One region of the Afipia carboxidovorans OM5 genome, then DNA from elsewhere that is predicted to be linked to it. Evidence: predicted binding sites of a transcription regulator. Region 1 holds the regulator's gene; each other region holds the start of a gene.

Evidence for each region. The regulator LexA, encoded in region 1, represses DNA repair genes until DNA is damaged. The targets are predictions, from matches to a motif close to TGTTCNNNNTGTGTTCNG.
Region 2: OCA5_RS03000 (DNA recombination protein RmuC) is a predicted target of LexA. The motif match lies at 2,694-2,711, and genes of this name have one in related genera.
Region 3: OCA5_RS04520 (ribonuclease T2 family protein) is a predicted target of LexA. The motif match lies at 3,302-3,319, and genes of this name have one in related genera.

The regions. Positions count from the first base shown of each region.
Region 1 covers NC_015684.1:1,870,482-1,876,447, forward strand. Annotated here, with positions in the region: gene OCA5_RS08705 (BA14K family protein) at 1-126, opposite strand, end outside; gene OCA5_RS08710 (NADH:ubiquinone oxidoreductase subunit NDUFA12) at 374-784, shown strand; gene OCA5_RS08715 (DUF2155 domain-containing protein) at 902-1,795, shown strand; gene lexA (transcriptional repressor LexA) at 2,089-2,787, opposite strand; gene OCA5_RS08725 (hypothetical protein) at 3,158-3,454, shown strand; gene OCA5_RS08730 (molybdopterin molybdotransferase MoeA) at 3,481-4,689, opposite strand; gene moaC (cyclic pyranopterin monophosphate synthase MoaC) at 4,706-5,194, opposite strand; gene trpC (indole-3-glycerol phosphate synthase TrpC) at 5,199-5,966, opposite strand, start outside.
Region 2 covers NC_015684.1:624,023-629,988, reverse strand. Annotated here, with positions in the region: gene truA (tRNA pseudouridine(38-40) synthase TruA) at 95-832, opposite strand; gene fmt (methionyl-tRNA formyltransferase) at 1,008-1,940, opposite strand; gene def (peptide deformylase) at 2,088-2,603, opposite strand; gene OCA5_RS03000 (DNA recombination protein RmuC) at 2,743-3,945, shown strand; gene OCA5_RS02995 (AmpG family muropeptide MFS transporter) at 4,032-5,402, shown strand; gene recR (recombination mediator RecR) at 5,403-5,966, opposite strand, start outside.
Region 3 covers NC_015684.1:950,465-956,430, forward strand. Annotated here, with positions in the region: gene OCA5_RS04495 (endonuclease domain-containing protein) at 1-157, opposite strand, end outside; gene hisS (histidine--tRNA ligase) at 412-2,034, shown strand; gene OCA5_RS04505 (tautomerase family protein) at 2,065-2,262, shown strand; gene OCA5_RS04510 (hypothetical protein) at 2,309-2,611, opposite strand; gene OCA5_RS04515 (hypothetical protein) at 2,775-3,260, shown strand; gene OCA5_RS04520 (ribonuclease T2 family protein) at 3,365-4,066, shown strand; gene OCA5_RS04525 (23S rRNA (adenine(2030)-N(6))-methyltransferase RlmJ) at 4,142-5,005, shown strand; gene OCA5_RS04530 (cold-shock protein) at 5,143-5,358, shown strand; gene OCA5_RS04535 (outer membrane protein) at 5,444-5,966, opposite strand, start outside.

The sequences.
Region 1 (5,966 bases):
GGTGCTCGTTACGGTTCCCGACAGAACGGGATTCGCGCTGAGCGGAGCGGCATTCGCGGTGGAAGCCATACCGAGCGGCAGCGCCAGAACAGCGGCTACCGCGAGACCCTTGGTCAAATTCATCATTTTTTACTCCAGTTATCCCTTGTGATCGGCCTAGGCACCTAACGCGCGGGATCGGGACGCGTTCCAAAAGAGTTCCCCAAAGTTGTCGGGAACTTTCTGGCGCTTGTGTGGCATGGTTCCATGACAAAGTGTCCTGTTCAAGCGCTCGTGTTCCGCACTACGGCCTTGCCCGGAGGTATCTGGACAACAGAGAGGGCGGGTGGCATCAAGGGCTCCGCAACGCTCCCTGTTCGGCATGGATTCCCAGATGAAGCTGTTTCTCTTGAGGATTTTTACCTGGTGGAACGGATTCACGTTCGGCACCCAGTTCTGGACCTGGCGCTTCGGCGAGCTGGTCGGGACCGACGAGATGGGCAACCGCTATTACCGGACGCGTGGCGGGAAGATCGATCCGACGCTCGGGATCGAGCGGCGCTGGGTGCTCTATAACGGCTACACCGAATCAACCAAGGTTTCGCCCGACTGGCACGGCTGGCTGCATCACACCGCGGATGTGCCGCCGACCGAAGAGCACTACACGCCGCGGGACTGGCAGAAGCCGCATCGCCCGAACCTGACCGGTACGCCGGCAGCTTATCGCCCTGCAGGCTCGACGCTTGGGAGCGGCCAGCGTCCCAAGGCAACCGGTGACTATCAGGCCTGGACACCGGGAAGCTGAACGAGGCGGGCGACGCGCCCGCCCTTTCGCTGCCGCAATGCCCGTGTTAACCGATGGCCTCGCGCCGCGGGTGTCCGCCGAATGTCGCGAGCCCGAATCGCCCGAGCAGAGCGTGCAATGCTTCGAACCGCCGCCACGATTTCGTTTGCGACACTGATCGCGGCCTCGCTGTTTGCCTTGCCGCCGGCACGCGCGCAGATCGGCAACATCTTTTCCGATCAGCCGCTGCGTCCGCCTGCGGGCCTGTCGCATGGCGATCCCACGCAAGATCCCGACGAAGAGGAAGTCCCGGAAATTCCGCAGGGTCGCCTATTGCCTGCGCCGCAGGCTGCGCGTCCGCTGCCGCCGGGGCAGGGTGCGCCACGCCCCGGAGCGGTGCAGTCCCAACCGCTGGCGCCGCCGCCTGGCAGTGCGACAGCACCGCAGCAGCAGCCTCCCAACGTTGCGGTCAATCCGCCGCCCGGCAACGCGCTGCCGGGACAGAAGCCGCCGGCCGGCAATCCGCAGCAGTCTCCGGCGACGCTGCAGCCCGGCGATGAAATCGTCACCGAGCCACCCGCGATCAAGATCCCGAACAAGAAGGCGGTGTTCTCCGGCCTCGACAAGATCACCGGCCGCATCATCACCTTCGATCAGGATATCGGCGAGACCGTGCAGTTCGGTGCGCTGCGGGTGAAGACGGATGCGTGCTACACGCGCCCCGCGACGGAAGCCGCCAACACCGACGCCTTTGTCGAGGTCGACGAGATCACGCTGCAGAATGAAGTGAAGCGGATTTTCTCCGGCTGGATGTTTGCGGCAAGCCCGGGCCTCCACGCGGTGGAGCATCCGATCTATGACGTGTGGCTGATCGACTGCAAATCACCTGAGCAGCCCGTTACCGCGCAGAACGAGCCGGTGAAGCCCGCACCGCCGCCGCAGCAAACACAGCAGCGGCGTCAGGCACGGCCGCAGCCGGCCCAGCAGCCGCGCCAGCCCGCGCCGCCGCCACCTTTCGGCGGCTATCGCTGATCTAAGCCATCGTTGATTTCGTGCCGCCGCTGACCGCAACGCGCTCGTGCCAGTGCGCGAGAGCTCGCCATAGATTGCGATTTTTTTTTACTTGAGGTGCGCGACCATCGTTGCGCGTGGATTTGATCCGCGCCCGCTCGCCGCATCCAACAGTTACCCTGCAACTCAACTATGAGCGTGCAGAGAGAGTTGGATTGCTTCGTCGCTTACACTTCTCACAATGACAATTCACAGTCGGGCATTCGCGCGCCGACCGCATTCTCAGGCGTTGTGATGTCGCCTCAAGTCTTGGCTCAGTACTTGCGGTACAGTCCGATGAGCTTGCCCTGAATCCGCACGCGGTTCGGCGGCAGGATACGGACTTCGTAGGCGGTGTTGGCGGGCTCGAGCGCAATGGAAGCACCGCGACGGCGGAAGCGCTTCAGCGTCGCTTCCTCCTCGTCGATCAGCGCAACGACGATGTCGCCGGTGTCGGCGTTCTCGCTGCGCTGGATCAGCGCCATGTCGCCGTCGAGAATGCCGGCCTCGACCATCGAATCGCCGCGCACTTCGAGCGCGTAGTGCTCGCCGGCGCCGAGCATGTCGGGCGGCACGCTGATGGTATGGCTGCGGGTCTGCAACGCCTCGATCGGCGTGCCGGCTGCGATGCGACCCATCACCGGCACGGCAACGGGCTGTTCGCCGCTTTCATCAAAGCTCGCCGGGCCGCGCGCCTTGCCGAGGTTGCCTTCGATCACGCTTGGGGTGAAGCCGCGACGGCCGCCGCTGCCAAGTGCGGGCTCGGGCAACTTGATGACTTCGATGGCGCGGGCGCGATTGGCGAGCCGGCGGATGAAGCCACGCTCCTCAAGCGCGGTGATAAGGCGATGAATGCCGGACTTCGAGCGCAGGTCGAGCGCATCCTTCATCTCGTCGAAGGAGGGGGGAATCCCGCTTTCCTTGAGGCGCTCGTTGATGAAGCGCAGCAGTTCGTATTGTTTGCGTGTCAGCATCCGGCCCAGCCCTCAATTCTTGATCTGCCGGGCCTTCAACCCGGTCGTCGCGGCACCTGCCGATGTTCTTGCAGGGTGCTAGACTCACTCGAAACAAATCATGAACATACACTATATGTTCCATACATGTTCCGCAATAGTTAAATTCTTATGAATCTAATCGGCCCAATTTTACAAATTCATGCCGAACGGGCCTTTGCATCGTTCCATCGTGCTGAGGCGGGGCCGGCCAGTTGCGAACTGGATCACGAGCTATTCCGCGCCGGATTGAACGTCTTCTAATTCCAGTCTGGCTTTCTGCGATTGAGCCGCGCGGCACATCATCCTAGGTCTTGCGCGCAACACACTGCGTGCCGGGAGGAGATTGCCGATGGACTATCACAACGAGGAGCCCACGCAGGTCGAGGTCGATCACAACCTGATGGTGACGTTCTGCCGGATGCTCGACAACTCCGCGCTGCCGCCGATGGTGGTGATGCGGATGATGGCATCGGCCCTCGGTGCAATCTATCGTCAAACGTCGAGCGCGCATCAGGCGCAGGAGTGTCCGTGCGGTTGGGTGCCGTTGCCGTCGGATCTCGAGATGCTGCAGGCGGAGATGGAAGCGTCTGCGCGTCGCAGGCCGGTTGCCAATCTTTCGAATATGCAGATCGCCGGACGCGCCTGACGGCGCGTGCGATGCCGCGCGGCGCGTTACGCCGGCAGACGGATCACGTCACAGCGCTCGCCTGCCTGCGCGGCCGGTGCGAGCGGAGGGCGGACCAGCAGAACATCCGCCGCGGAGAGATTGCCGAGCAGCGAACTGTCCTGAAGATTGACGGTAGTCGCAATCGCGACGCCGTTGTCGTTGAGAACGCGCGCCCGCAGATATTCCTGCCGATGATCGTTCGGAGGAAGAGCGTGGCCGAGAATTGCGGTCTCGATGCAGTGGTTGACCTGTGCGCGGCCGAGCATCGCGCGGATCAGCGGCACCGCGAACACGAACGAGCACACGTAAGACGATGACGGATTGCCGGGCAGGCCGATCACGCGCATCGATCCGCAGCGGCCGTGCATCATCGGCTTGCCGGGGCGCAGTGCGATCTTCCAGAACTTGATGTCGGTGCCTTCGGCTTCGAGCGCGGGCTTGACCATGTCGTGATCGCCGACGGAAGCGCCGCCGCTGGTGATGAGGAGGTCGGCTCCCATCTCCTTCGCGCGGCGGATCGCGGCGCAGGTGTCTTCCATTGTATCGTGCGCGATGCCGAGCGAGATCGTCTCCGCGCCGGTGCTGCGCATCAACGCCTGGATCGCATAGGCATTCGAATAAATAATCTGGCCCGGTCCCGTCTGCGAGCCCGGCATCACCAGTTCATCGCCGGTCGCGAGAATGGCGATCTTCGGCTTGCGATGCACCGGCAGTGTCGGATGGTTCATCGAGGCTGCAAGCGAGAGGTCGCGATCAGAGAGGAGGGTGCCACGCCGCAACATCACGTCGCCTTCACGAAAATCGAGGCCGGCTTCGCGGATGTGGCGGGGCTTCGGAGCGGCTTCAGCTAATGTGATAAAATTGTGTTCGCGCTCGACGTCCTCCTGAATGACGATGGTGTCGGCCCCTGCGGGAACGACGCCGCCGGTGAAGATGCGAACCGCCTCGTTCGGACCGATCGCGGGCCCCTCGAACGGCCGACCGGCCGCGCTCTCGCCGATCACGGTGAGGCGCGCGCCCTTCGCGGCGTCGGTGGTGCGGACCGCGTAGCCGTCCATCGCCGACATCGGTGCGGGCGGCTGGGTGCGGAGGGCGGCGAGGTCGCGTGAGAGCGTGCGGTGGAGCGCGTCGTCGAGGGAAACGTCTTCTTCAGGAAGGGGTGTGACGCCGTCGAGAATGGAGTTCAGCGCATCGGCGACCGACATCAGCGACATGGCAGGGCGTCCGTTCTTATTTTTCATGTTTGTAGTGGCCGGATTTGCCGCCGCGCTTTTCCAGAAGGCGGATGCCTTCGATGTGGACGCCACGTTCGACCGCTTTGATCATGTCGTAGATGGTGAGGCAGGCGACGGAGACCGCGGTGAGTGCTTCCATCTCGACACCCGTTGGGCCTTTCACCTTGACGCTTGCCTCGACGCGGCAGCCGGGCAGCTTGTCGTCGGGCACGATGTCGAGCGTGACCTTGGACAGTGCGAGCGGATGACAGAGCGGAATGAGGTCGGAGGTGCGCTTCGCTGCCATGATGCCGGCCACGCGCGCGGTGCCGAGCACGTCGCCCTTCTTGGCATTGCCCTGGACAATGAGATCGAGCGTCGCCGTGCTCATGATCACAAACCCCTCCGCGACTGCGACGCGCTCGGTGGCATCCTTCGCCGACACATCGACCATATGCGCTTCGCCCTTGGCGTCGATATGGGTGAGGGTGGGGTTATCGGTCATCGCGTCATGAGGCCTTCGCAAGCAGGGTGCGGGTGGCGGATGTAACGTCGGTCTGCCGCATCAGGCTTTCGCCGACGAGGAACGTCTCGATGCCGACGCGGGCCAGCCGCGCAATGTCGGCGGGCGTGAAGATGCCGCTCTCGCCGACCATGATGCGATCATTCGGTACGGAGGCGGCGAGCGCCTCGCTGGTCGCAAGCGTGGTCTCGAAGGTGCGCAGGTTGCGGTTGTTGATGCCGAGAAGCTTTGAGCGCAGCTTCAATGCGCGCTCAAGCTCGGGTTCGTTGTGTACTTCGAGCAGCACATCCATGCCGAGGTCGAGCGCTGCAGCCTCGATGTCGCGTGCGGCGGCGTCATCGAGCGCCGCCATGATGATAAGGATGCAGTCGGCGCCATGCGCACGCGCCTCCATCACCTGATAGGTGTCGTACATGAAGTCCTTGCGCAGCACCGGCAGTGAGGTGGCCGCGCGCGCCGCCACCATAAAATCGAGGTGGCCCTGAAACGAGGGCGTGTCGGTGAGCACGGACAGGCAGGTCGCGCCACCCGCCTCATAGGCGCGCGCCAGCGCAGGCGGATCGAAATCGGCGCGGATCAAGCCTTTTGAAGGCGACGCCTTCTTGATCTCGGCAATCAGCGCGAATTGCTTGTGCGCAAGCCGGTCGCGGATCGCCTTCGCAAACCCGCGCAGGGCCGGCGCATGGCGCGCGGCCGCCTCGACCTCGGCCTGCGGATGCGCAGCCTTGGCAGAGGCGATTTCCTCGCGCTTGTA
Region 2 (5,966 bases), 1.2 Mb from region 1:
CGCATCGCATATGCAGCTTCACCCCTCACCCGGCTCGATCTCGCTTTGCTCGATTCTCGCCACCCTCTCCCACAAGGGGAGAGGGAAAGAAGAATCAATAATCCACCCGCACCAGATACAATCCTTCCGGCGGGGCCACCGGGCCGCACGCGGTGCGGTCGCGCGCAGCGAGCGCATTGCGCATGTCGGCGATGGTCCACCGGCCGTGACCGACCCACACCAGCGAGCCGACCATCGAACGCACCTGGCTGTGCAGGAACGAGCGGGCCGAGGTGACGATGCTCACCGCATCGCCCTCACGCGTGACGTCGAGTTGATCGAGCGTCTTTTCCGGCGATTTCGCCTGACATTCGGTGTCACGAAACGTCGTGAAATCGTGCCGGCCGACCAGCACCTGCGCAGCCTCGTGCATCGCCGCGACATCGAGCGTCCGCGCGATACGCCACGCACGATGAAGATCGAGCGCGAGGTTGGCTCGCCGATTGCTGATGCGATAGATATAATGCCGCTTCACCGCTGAGAAGCGCGACTCGAATGTCTCCGGCACGATCTCCGCTGACAACACGCCGATCGGGTGCGGCCGCAGATGGGCGTTGAGCGCATCACGCACCTGATCGGTACGATAGGATTTCTCGAGATCGATATGCGCGACCTGCCCCAGTGCATGCACTCCGGCGTCGGTGCGCCCCGCGCCATGAACACGCACGTGCGTGCCCGCCAGCGCGGCGACGGCATCCTCCAGTGCGCCCTGCACGGAGGGGCCGTTGTCCTGATACTGCCAGCCGCAGAACGGCGTGCCGTCATATTCGATGAGGAGCTTGTAGCGCGGCATCAGCGTCGGAGCCTCGCTCCCTCTCCCCGCCCGCGGGGAGAGGGTCGGGGGTATAATGAGGGTGAGGGGCATAGTCCGGACGAGCAGCACGAACGCCCCTCACCCGGATTGCTACGCAATCCGACCTCTCCCCGTAAACGGGGCGAGGTGAAAGAGGCCGATCGAGGAATCCCCATCACATGACACTCAGCGGCGGTATGAGCGGCGTGCCACGCAGAAAATCCAGCGCGCGCATCGGCTGTTTGCCCGCGCGCTGCACGTCGAGAAGACGGATCGCGCCCTCGCCGCATGCGATCGTCAAGCGATCGTCGAGCAGTGCGCCGGGCGCGCCTGATCCCTTCACCAGCTCACAGCGCAGCACCTTGATGCGCACCGGCGCGCCGTCGATGGCGACCTCGAACCACGCACCGGGAAACGGCGACAGACCGTGAATGTGGCGCAGCACATCGTGTGCAGGCCGTGCCCAGTCGATCTTTGCTTCCGCCTTGCCGATCTTGGCGGCGTAGGTGACGCCTTCTTCGCCTTGCGGTTTAAGGTTGAGACTACCCTGCTCCAGCGCAACCATCGCCTGCGCCATCAACCTGGCGCCGCGCGGCGCCAGCGCATCGTGCAGGTCCTGCGCGGTCATCGCATCGGTGATCTGCAGGCGATCCGTCATCGCGACGTCGCCGGTATCGAGACCGACATCCATCTTCATCACCATCACGCCGGATTCGGCGTCACCCGTCATGATCGCACGCTGGATCGGCGCAGCTCCGCGCCAGCGCGGCAACAGCGAGGCGTGCAGATTGAAACAGCCGCGCGGCACAGCGTTGAGAATGTTCGCAGGCAGGATCATGCCATAGGCGACGACCACGGCGGCATCCGCGTTGTGGGCGCGGAATTCCGCTTCCGCCTCAGGCGTCCTCAATGTTGACGGCGTCAGCACCGGCAGGCCGAGCTCGCGCGCCGCCTTCTCCACCGGCGTTATCTGCAGCTTCATGCCTCGCCCGGCGGGCTTGGCCGCACGGGTATAGACCGCCGCGATCTCATGGCCCTGCGCATGCAGTTCGCGCAGCGTCGGCACTGCGAAATCCGGCGTGCCCATGAAGATCAGACGAAGCGGCATGAACGCGGGTTATCCCTTGCAGACTTAACCTTTTTACTCTGTCATGCCCGCGCTTGTCGCGGGCATCCACGCCTTGGCGATTTGAAAGACCAAGATGTAGATGCCCGCGACGAGCGCGGGCATGGCAGCAAGAGGGATTTCGTTCGACTACTTCGCCGCGAGCTTCGCGGCCTTGGTGAACTTCTTCATCACCCGGTCGCGCTTGAGCTTCGACAGATAATCGATGAACAGAACGCCGTTGAGGTGGTCGATCTCGTGCTGGATGCAGGTGGCGAAAAGCCCCTCGGCATCCTCCTCATGAACCTCGCCCTCGAGGTCCATGAAGCGCACGCGCACCGAGGCCGGCCGCTCGACTTCCTCGTAATATTCGGGGATCGACAGGCAGCCTTCTTCGTAGACCGCGATGTCTTCCGACTTCGACAAAATCTCCGGGTTGATGAACACCCGCGGCGCGCTCTCGCCCTCTTTCTTGGCGAGATCCATGGTGATGAGCCGCAGCGGTACCGCCACTTGAATGGCGGCAAGGCCAATACCTGGCGCGTCATACATGGTTTCGAACATGTCCTCGGCGAGCGCGCGGACTTCGGAAGTAATTTTTTCAACCGGCTCGGAAACGCGGCGCAGGCGTTTGTCCGGAATGCTGATGATTTCACGAATGGCCATGACTGCGATGTAATCGCTGCGCCTTTCGCGGTCAAACGGCCCGTGTGGCGCGCCGGGTCACCGCGTATGAAATAATTTGTTAACCATAAATGTTCCCGCTTCGTTCCATAGCGGACGCGAATCGGGCTACACTCGCACAATGAACGACATCCTATTTCTGATCGGCGATACCCCGGTGCGCACCGGCATGGCGCTTCTCGTCTGCGGCGTGCTCGCGCTGTCGCTGCTTCTCGTCATTGCCATCATCATCGCTCGCACCGGGAGGACCCGCGCGGCTGTTGCCATGGCACAGGCGATCCGCGCGGATGAGATGGAGGAGCGCCTCAGCGAGGTGCTGCGCATCCAGAACGAAGCTGCCGGGCGCGTGCACGAGATGGGGCAGGCGCTCGCCGGGCGGCAGACCGAGATGGCGCGCGCCGTCAACGAGCGGCTCGATTCGGTGACGCAGCGTGTCGGCCAGTCGATGGAGCAGACCACCCGCAACACCATGGAGAGCCTGCGCGCGCTGCACGAGCGGCTCGGCATCATCGACAACGCGCACAAGAACCTCACCGACCTCACGACGCAGGTGACGACGCTGCGCGACGTGCTCGCCAACAAGCAGGCACGCGGCGCGTTCGGCCAGGCGCGGATGGAAGCGATTGTGCAGGACGGGCTGCCGAAAGGCGCGTTCGCCTTCCAGCATACGCTGTCGAACAACAAGCGCCCGGATTGCGTGGTGTTTCTGCCCGACCAGCGACCGCTGTGCATCGATGCGAAATTTCCGCTCGAGGCGGTGACGGCGCTGCGCGAGGCCAAGAGCGACGACGCGCGCAAGCTTGCGGCGCAACGCTTGCGTCAGGACGTGATGAAGCATGTCTCCGACATCGCCGGGAAATATCTGATTGCCGGCGAGACGCAGGACACGGCCTTGATGTTCGTGCCCTCCGAATCCGTCTACGCGGAGATTCATGACGGCTTCGACGACGTGGTGCAGAAGGCCTATCGCGCCCGAATCGTGCTGGTGTCGCCCTCGCTCCTGATGCTCGCGATTCAGGTGATGCAGCAGATCATGAAGGACGCGCGGATGCGCGATGCCGCCGACCAGATCCGCACCGAGGTGATGAACATGATGGGCGACGTCGAGCGGCTGCGCGACCGCGTCAGCAAACTGGGCAGCCATTTCGATCAGGTCAGCGAGGACGTGCGGCAGGTGCTGATTTCGGTCAACAAGATCGGCAAGCGCGCGGTCAAGATCGAGGAACTCGATTTCGGCCAGACCGAGGATGCCTCCCCGCCCGCCGACAGCACACCGACCGACCTGTTCCCCAGCCAGCCGCGGGCATTGCAGGCGGGGGAATAAGCTTTTCCGCCATGACGATAGCGAGTGAAACTGCTGCCCTGCCACAAGTGAGAAGGAAAGCGCCCCGAATCTGCTAACACCTTCCCATGACATCGCCAGAGAGCGTCGAGACATCCGCTGCGGCCCGCGCATCCTGGCGTGAGGCGCTCACCGTTTATCTGAAGCCCCGCGTTCTGGTCGTGATGTTCCTGGGCTTCTCGTCGGGACTGCCGCTGGCGCTGTCGGGATCGACACTGCTGGTATGGGTCAGCGAGAGCGGTGTCAGCCTCGGCACCATCGGGCTGTTCACGCTGGTCGGCACGCCCTACACGCTGAAATTCCTGTGGGCGCCGCTGGTCGACGGCCTCAATCTGCCACTCCTCGGCCGCTGGCTCGGGCGCAGACGCGGCTGGCTGGTGTTCACGCAACTTCTCCTGATAGCAGCGATCCTTGCACTCGGACTGACCGATCCGGCGCGCTCGCCGTTTTTCGTCGCGGTCGGTGCGTTGCTGGTCGCGACTGCCTCGGCGACGCAGGATATCGTCATCGATGCCTTCCGCGTCGAGAGTCTTCCCGAGGATGAGCAGGCCGCAGGCATGGCCTCCTATGTCGCGGCCTATCGCGTCGGCATGGTGGCTTCGACCGCCGGCGCGCTGTTTCTCGTCACCGGGTTTGAGTATGCCGGTTTCGGCCGGCTTGCCGCCTGGTCCGCAAGCTTTGCCGTGATGGCAGGGCTGGTCGTGATCGGAATCATCACCGTGCTACTGGCACGCGAGCCGGCGCCATCGATCGAGGCAGAAGCAACAGCCGTCACGAGTGGCCACGACAGCTCAGTGCAGCGCGTGGCGCAGGCCGCGCTCGGCGCCTTCACCGAATTCCTGACGCGGCGTGACGCGGTCGCCGTGCTCGCCTTCGTGATGCTGTTCAAGTTCACCGATGCATTTGCCGGCGCGATGACGGTGCCGTTCATCATCGATATCGGGTTTTCCCGCAATGACTATGCCATCATCGTCAAGGGCGTCGGCCTCGCGGCCACCTTGATCGGTGGCTTCGCGGGCGGCTTCCTGGCCCGCACTTCGCCGCTGATTGTATGCCTGTGGATCGGCGGCCTGCTGCAGGCGATCTCCAACCTCACTTTCTCATGGCTGGCGTTGATCGGACCGCAGCAATGGGCGCTCACCGTTGCCGTCACCCTCGAGCAGTTCACCGGCGCCATCGGCACGGTGATCTTCGTCGCCTACCTCTCGGCCTTGTGCAACAACCCGCTGCACACCGCGACGCAGTATGCGCTGTTGACCGCGCTCGCCTCGGTCGGCCGCATCTATCTGTCATCAGGCGCCGGCTATGTCGCGAAAGCCACCGGCTGGCCCGCATTCTTCGTGGTCAGCGTGCTGGTCGCGATCCCGAGCCTGTTCCTGCTCGCCTATCTGCAGCAGCGACGGCATTTCGAGATGCTGGAAACGCCGACAAAGGCGTAGCTAGAACAGCGTCCGCTGCCGCATCGCCGCCGACAGCGTACCCTCATCGAGATAATCGAGTTCGCCGCCGACCGGCACGCCATGCGCGAGCCGCGTCACCTTGACGTTGGCATCCTGCAGCATGTCGGTGACGTAGTGCGCCGTGGTCTGGCCATCGACAGTGGCATTGAGCGCGAGAATGATCTCGGTCACTTCGGGCACCTGCGCGCGCGTCACCAGCGCATCGATGGTGAGGTCTTGCGGGCCGATGCCGTCGAGCGGCGACAGCGTCGCACCCAACACATGATAGCGACCCTGCGTTGCATGCGCACGCTCCAGCGCCCAGAGGTCGGAGACGTCGGCCACCACCACAATGATCGCCGGATCACGCCGCGGGTCGCTGCAGATCGTGCACGGGTTCTGCGTGTCGATGTTGCCGCAGGTGTGGCACACCTGAATGCGCTCGATCGCAACTTGCAATGCGGAGGCGAGCGGCGCCATCAGAGCTTCGCGCTTCTTGATGAGATGCAGCGCCGCGCGGCGGGCCGAGCGCGGGCCAAGGCCCGGAAGCCGCGCCAGCAACTG
Region 3 (5,966 bases), 920 kb from region 1:
AATCGTAGACGTAGAGGCCAACAGGCTCTTGCCGCACAAACTTGCAACCCGCGATCTGGCGGTTGCGCAACCGGTGCCAGAGCTTGGTTTCCGCGTCGGTTTGGTGACTGCGAAGTTGCCGCGCCCGTGATGTGGCCTTGCGATCCGGTCCTCGCATCGGCTTGCCCCTCACCCGGATCGTTTCACGATCCGACCTCTCCCCGCAAGCGGGGCGAGGTTTGGCTCATGCATTCCTCTCTCTTCCCTCGTTCTTGGGGCGAGATGATCGTGTCCCCGCAAGCAGGAGAGGTGGAGCACAGTCTCTCCCTCTCCCCGTTCTCTACGGGGAGAGGGTCGGGGTGAGGGGCTTCTTGCGAGGAAGATGCCGGGGGACGCTTGCGAGACGATTTGGCGGCTGGTACCAACCGCTCCATGTCCGACAAGAAACCGAAAAAACCGCAGAAACTGCGCGCGCGCCTGCCGCGCGGGCTGATCGACCGCACGCCCTCCGAGATCGCCGCGACCCGCGCGATGGTGGAGACGATCCGTAGCGTCTATGAGCGCTATGGCTTCGAGCCGGTCGAGACGCCTGCGATGGAATATACCGACGCGCTCGGCAAGTTCCTCCCCGATCAGGACCGGCCGAACGAGGGCGTGTTCTCGTTTCAGGACGACGACGAGCAGTGGATTTCGCTGCGCTACGATCTCACCGCGCCGCTCGCGCGCTACGTCGCCGAGCATTTCGACACGCTGCCAAAACCCTATCGCAGCTATCGCCACGGCTACGTCTATCGCAACGAGAAGCCCGGCCCCGGCCGCTTCCGCCAGTTCATGCAGTTTGACGCCGACACGGTGGGCTCGGCCTCGCCTGCCGCCGACGCCGAGATGTGCATGATGGCCGCCGACACGATGGAAGCGCTGGGCATTGCCCCTCATCAGTTCGTGGTTCGAATAAACAATCGAAAGCTGCTTGATGGTGTGCTGTCCAGCATTGGCCTTGGCGATGACGAAGCCGGCCGCAAACTCACCGTGCTCAGGGCAATGGACAAGTTTGACAAGTTCGGACTTGAGGGCGTGCGCCTATTGTTGGGTGAAGGGCGGAAGGATGAGAGTGGAGATTTCACGAAGGGCGCTGGACTAGATGAAAGATCCATCCAGCTTGTTCTTTCGGTGTTTCAGACCGGTGTTGTTCTTACGGGCCCAGCAAGTACAACTGAAAAGAAAGCGCGGCCACTCGACACTCTGACGTTTGCATCTCAGGACGGCGCTGAATGGCACCGCCGCGTAACATTCGAGAGCGTCTTTGAAACGCTCGATCATGTTCGGCAGCGTCTAGGCCAAAAGGTTCAGGTTTTTGAGGATGGCGTGCAGGAGCTTCGGCAAATCGCTGATCTGCTAGTTGCGTCTGGATATGATGACGGACGCGTACAGATCGACCCTTCCGTCGTGCGCGGTCTCGAATACTACACCGGCCCTGTCTACGAAGTTGAACTGTTGCTCGAGACCAAGGACGAGAAGGGCCGCCCGGTGCGGTTCGGCTCGGTCGGCGGTGGCGGGCGATACGATGGATTGGTCTCGCGCTTTCGCGGCGAGCCGGTGCCGGCGACAGGTTTCTCCATCGGCGTTTCGCGGCTGCAGGCGGCGTTGACGTTGCTCGGCAAGATCGACACCAAGCCCGAAGCCGGCCCCGTCGTCGTGCTGGTGATGGATCGTAACGAGATCGCGCAATATCAAAAATTCGTCGCGACACTACGCAACGCCGGTATTCGTGCCGAGATGTATCTCGGCAATCCGAAGAACAATCTCGGCGTGCAATTCAAATATGCCGACCGCCGCAACTCGCCTTGCGCCATCCTTCAGGGCGGCGACGAAAAGGCGAAGGGCGTGGTGCAGATCAAGGATCTGATCCTCGGCGCGCAGGTCGGCGGCGAGAGTGAAGATCGCGAGGCGTTCCTGCAGAAGCAGCAGCACGAGGCGCAGTTCGCCGTCAGCGAAAGCGAGCTGATTGAGGGTGTGCGCCAAGTGCTGGCGCGCCACGGCATCAACTGGACCTGAAGTCTTTCAGATCGAACGCGGAGAAATCTCATGCCCGAGATCACGATCAACCTGGCGGCCGGCCGCACCGACGAGCAGAAGCGCGGCATGATGGCGGACATCACCGCCGCGCTCGTCAAGAACCTTGGTGTCGATCCCGAGGTCGTGGTGATTCAGATCAACGAGGCGCCACTCAGCCACAAGATGAAGGGCGGGAAGACCTATCTGGAGCGACAGGCAAAGACATAATTCTGCCACGCTAATTTTCGCGGCCTGAAAGTCGCGAAACGATGCCTCAGTAGGCGGCGCGCAGCGGCCGGTCGGCGCTTCCGGGCGGCACCCAGACGCAGGCGAACGAGATGTAGCCGCCATACTGCGCATCGGCGCCCGTGAGCTTCACCACCTTGCCGTAACGCGCGCAGTGATCGACCGCCATCGCCTTGATGTCCGCGCCCTGCTGGTAGAGCGCATAAGCGATGATGCCGCCGGTATCGTTGCCCTTGAACGGCGGAACCCAGTCAGCCTGCGCCGGCGCGCTCATCGCAATCCCGCAGGCGAACGTTGCCGCCGCCATTATCCAACGTCCGTTCATGCGCATCGAAAGGCTCCCTGATTTGTGCCGGAGTCTAGCCGCGCGGGGCCGGCTTTGAAAGCGCTCGCGGGCCATTGACGGGGCGTTGTCCGAAGGTGTGGCCGCGCTGCACTTGACCCGAAGGGGGCTTCGCGGCACCGTCCGCCAACTCACCATGGGCCTTCGTCACATGCGCATTGCTATCCCCTCGCCGCGGATTGCGGTTTTCGCCATCCTGGTTGCTGCTTTCGGCATGCTGTCTGACGGCAGCGCCCGCGCGGCCAACCCGCTGGAACTGAATTTCTGGCTGTCCGGCCCGCGCTACGACGGGCAGATGGGCGACTGCTCGCAGGCGCTCGGCGCCATCTCGTATCAGTTCGCGGAAAAGGAATCGACCTACTGGAATTCGGCCCTGCGCATCACCGGCTTTGCCGATGTGCGCGAAGTGGCCTTCCGTCCGTGGGAAGGGCCGAACGGTGCCTATAATGCCATTCCGCGCCGCTTCTGCACCGCAAGCGCGATGATCAACGATGGCCATCCGCGCCGCGTGCACTATTCCATCATCGAGGATGGCGGCTTTGCAGGCTCCGGGCTGACCTCGGGCGTCGAGTGGTGTGTGGTCGGGCTCGATCGCAACTGGGCTTACGGGCGCGGCTGCCGCGCGGCGCGGCCCTGAGACGGCTGATTCGACTGGCCGCGAATCGTTCTTGTCATGTTTGTTCTTGTCATGTTCCCGGGGCCTCGCTACCTTTTCGGACGGCGTGGCGCAGGGGCTCAATCATGATCGGGTATGGGGTGAATTTCCGTCGCGGGCTGGCCTCGCTCACGGCTGCAATGGGCGTGCTGCTTGTCGCCAGCTTCGGCGCGGCGGCGCAGGACCATCGGCAGAATGCGCCGGGCGCGTTTGATTTCTATGTGCTGTCGCTGTCGTGGTCGCCGTCGTTCTGCGAGGCGGCGCGTGAGCGCGGCAACACCGGGCGCAGCACGCAGGCCCAGTGCAGCGGGCGGCCTTATTCGTTCGTGGTGCACGGGCTGTGGCCGCAATATGAGCGCGGCTATCCCGAATATTGCAAGCGGCCCTCGCCGCGGCTCGATCGCAACGTCATGCGCGGAATGCTCGATCTGATGCCCGCGCCGGGGCTCGTCTACAACGAGTGGGACAAGCACGGCACCTGCTCGGGGCTTGGTGCGCGCGGTTATTTCGAGACGGTGCGCAAGGCGCGCGCCTCGGTGAAAATTCCCGAGGAATATCTCGATCTGGCCTCGCCCAAGACGGTCACGCCGGGTGAGGTGGAGGAAGCTTTCATCAAGGCCAATCCGGGCCTCAGCGCCGCTGCGATCGCCGTGCGCTGCGACAGCCGCAGGCTTGGCGAGGTGCGGATTTGCATGAACAAGGATCTGCAATTCCGCGCTTGCGAGCAGGTCAACCGCAGCGCCTGCCGCCGCAATCAGATTGTGATGCCGCCGATGCGCGGCGGGTAGCAGTTTGCCGAGGCTGGCTGATACCGATCCGCGAGAGGCTTTACGCTTGCCGCGCTCCTGTCGTAAGCCGCGCCGATGAATTATCGCCACGCCTTTCATGCCGGCAATTTTGCCGATGTCATCAAGCACATCGTGCTGACGCGGATACTGACCTATCTGCATCAGAAGCAGTCGGCCTTCCGCGTCATCGACACCCATGCGGGTGCAGGGCGTTATGACCTCACAGGTGATGAGGCCCAGCGCAGCGGCGAATGGCGCTTCGGCATCGCGCGCGTGCTGCAGGCGCGCTTCTCGAACGAGGCGCAGGCGCTGGTGTCGCCCTATCTCGATATCGTGCGGGCGTTCAATCCGCCGCGCGATCTCGTCGCCTATCCCGGCTCGCCGTTGATTGCGCGGGCGCTGCTGCGGCCGCAGGACCGGCTCGTCGCCTGCGAGCTTGAGCCCGTCGCGCGCAAGGCGCTGATCGGCAATCTCTACAATGATCCGCAGGCGCGGGTGGTCGATCTCGACGGCTGGACCGCGCTTACTGCCTTCGTGCCACCGAGCGAACGGCGCGGCCTCGTGCTGATCGATCCTCCGTTCGAGGCGAAGGACGAATTCGCGCGTCTCGCCGAGCGGTTTGGCGCGGCCTACGCGAAATGGCCGACCGGCATCTACATGATCTGGTACCCGATCAAGGAACGGCGCGGGCCGGACGAGTTTGTGCGGCAGGCGGCCTCGCTGGTCGCAGCGCGCGGCAACAGCAGCGAACATTGCCTGCGGGTGGAGTTCAGCGTCGCACCGCAAACAGCCGACAGCGGCCTCGTCTCCACCGGCCTCCTGATCGTCAATCCGCCCTGGACGCTCGCCTCCGAGCTCCGGACGATCCTTCCCGAGCTGGAAAAGCCACTCGGCCTCGGTGGTGCCGGACGGTACCGGGTTGAGGCTGCACGGGCCTGACAGCCTCCCACCCGGTACCCCGGTATTTTTCCGGACTCGCCACATAGGCAATAGTCAAGACTCGCCGGCAGTGATTAGCTTGGCGTGGGGAACCGGTGTGGGGACGCCGGCCGGACGAGACGGGGGAGGCAAATCCCATGGCAATGACGGGGACGGTGAAGTTTTTCAATGCGGAGCGTGGCTATGGTTTCATCAAGCCCGATGACGGGGGGCGCGATGTTTTCGTCCACATCACCGCAGTGGAGCGAGCGGGCCTGAAAAATCTGGTCGAGGGTCAACAGATTACCTTCGAGGTCGAGCCCGACAAGAAGGGCAAGGGCCCCAAGGCGGTCAACCTCGTGGTTTCATCCTGACGCCGCCCAAGTATCGCTTCCAACGAAAAACCCCGGGTGCAAGGCTCGGGGCTTGAGGTTTGATGATCTATGCGCGTTTGCGCGATCAGAAGTGGTAGTTCACACCAACCCGCACCGTGCTGAAGTTGTAGCCGTTCGGCAGGCCGTTGATGTTGCTGCTGTCGAGATCGACGTAGAGGTATTCGGCCTTCAGCGACCATGCGTTGTTGAGCGCGAATTCGGCGCCCGCGCCGACCGTCCATCCGGCCGAGACGTGGCTCGCCGAGTAGAACGGAGTCGAGCCCTTCAGCTCGCCGAAAGCGAGACCGCCGGTGCCGTAGAGCATGAAGTTCGGATTGAGAGCATAGCCGACGCGGCCGCGCACCGTGCCGTACCAAGGGTTCGAGAATTTCCACGCTGCGAAGGTATCATCGGCGCCGGTGGCCTGAATGTCGGCCTCGAGGCCGAACACCCACGGAGAGCCGAACTGCCAATTGTAGCCGCCCTGAACGCCGCCGGCGAAACCGGTCGGGTTGGTGCCGCTGTTGGAGACGCTGCCCCAGTTGTAACCGAGGTTGGCGCCGAGATAGGGACCGGCCCAGCTAAAGCCATTCAGCGGCTGATTGACG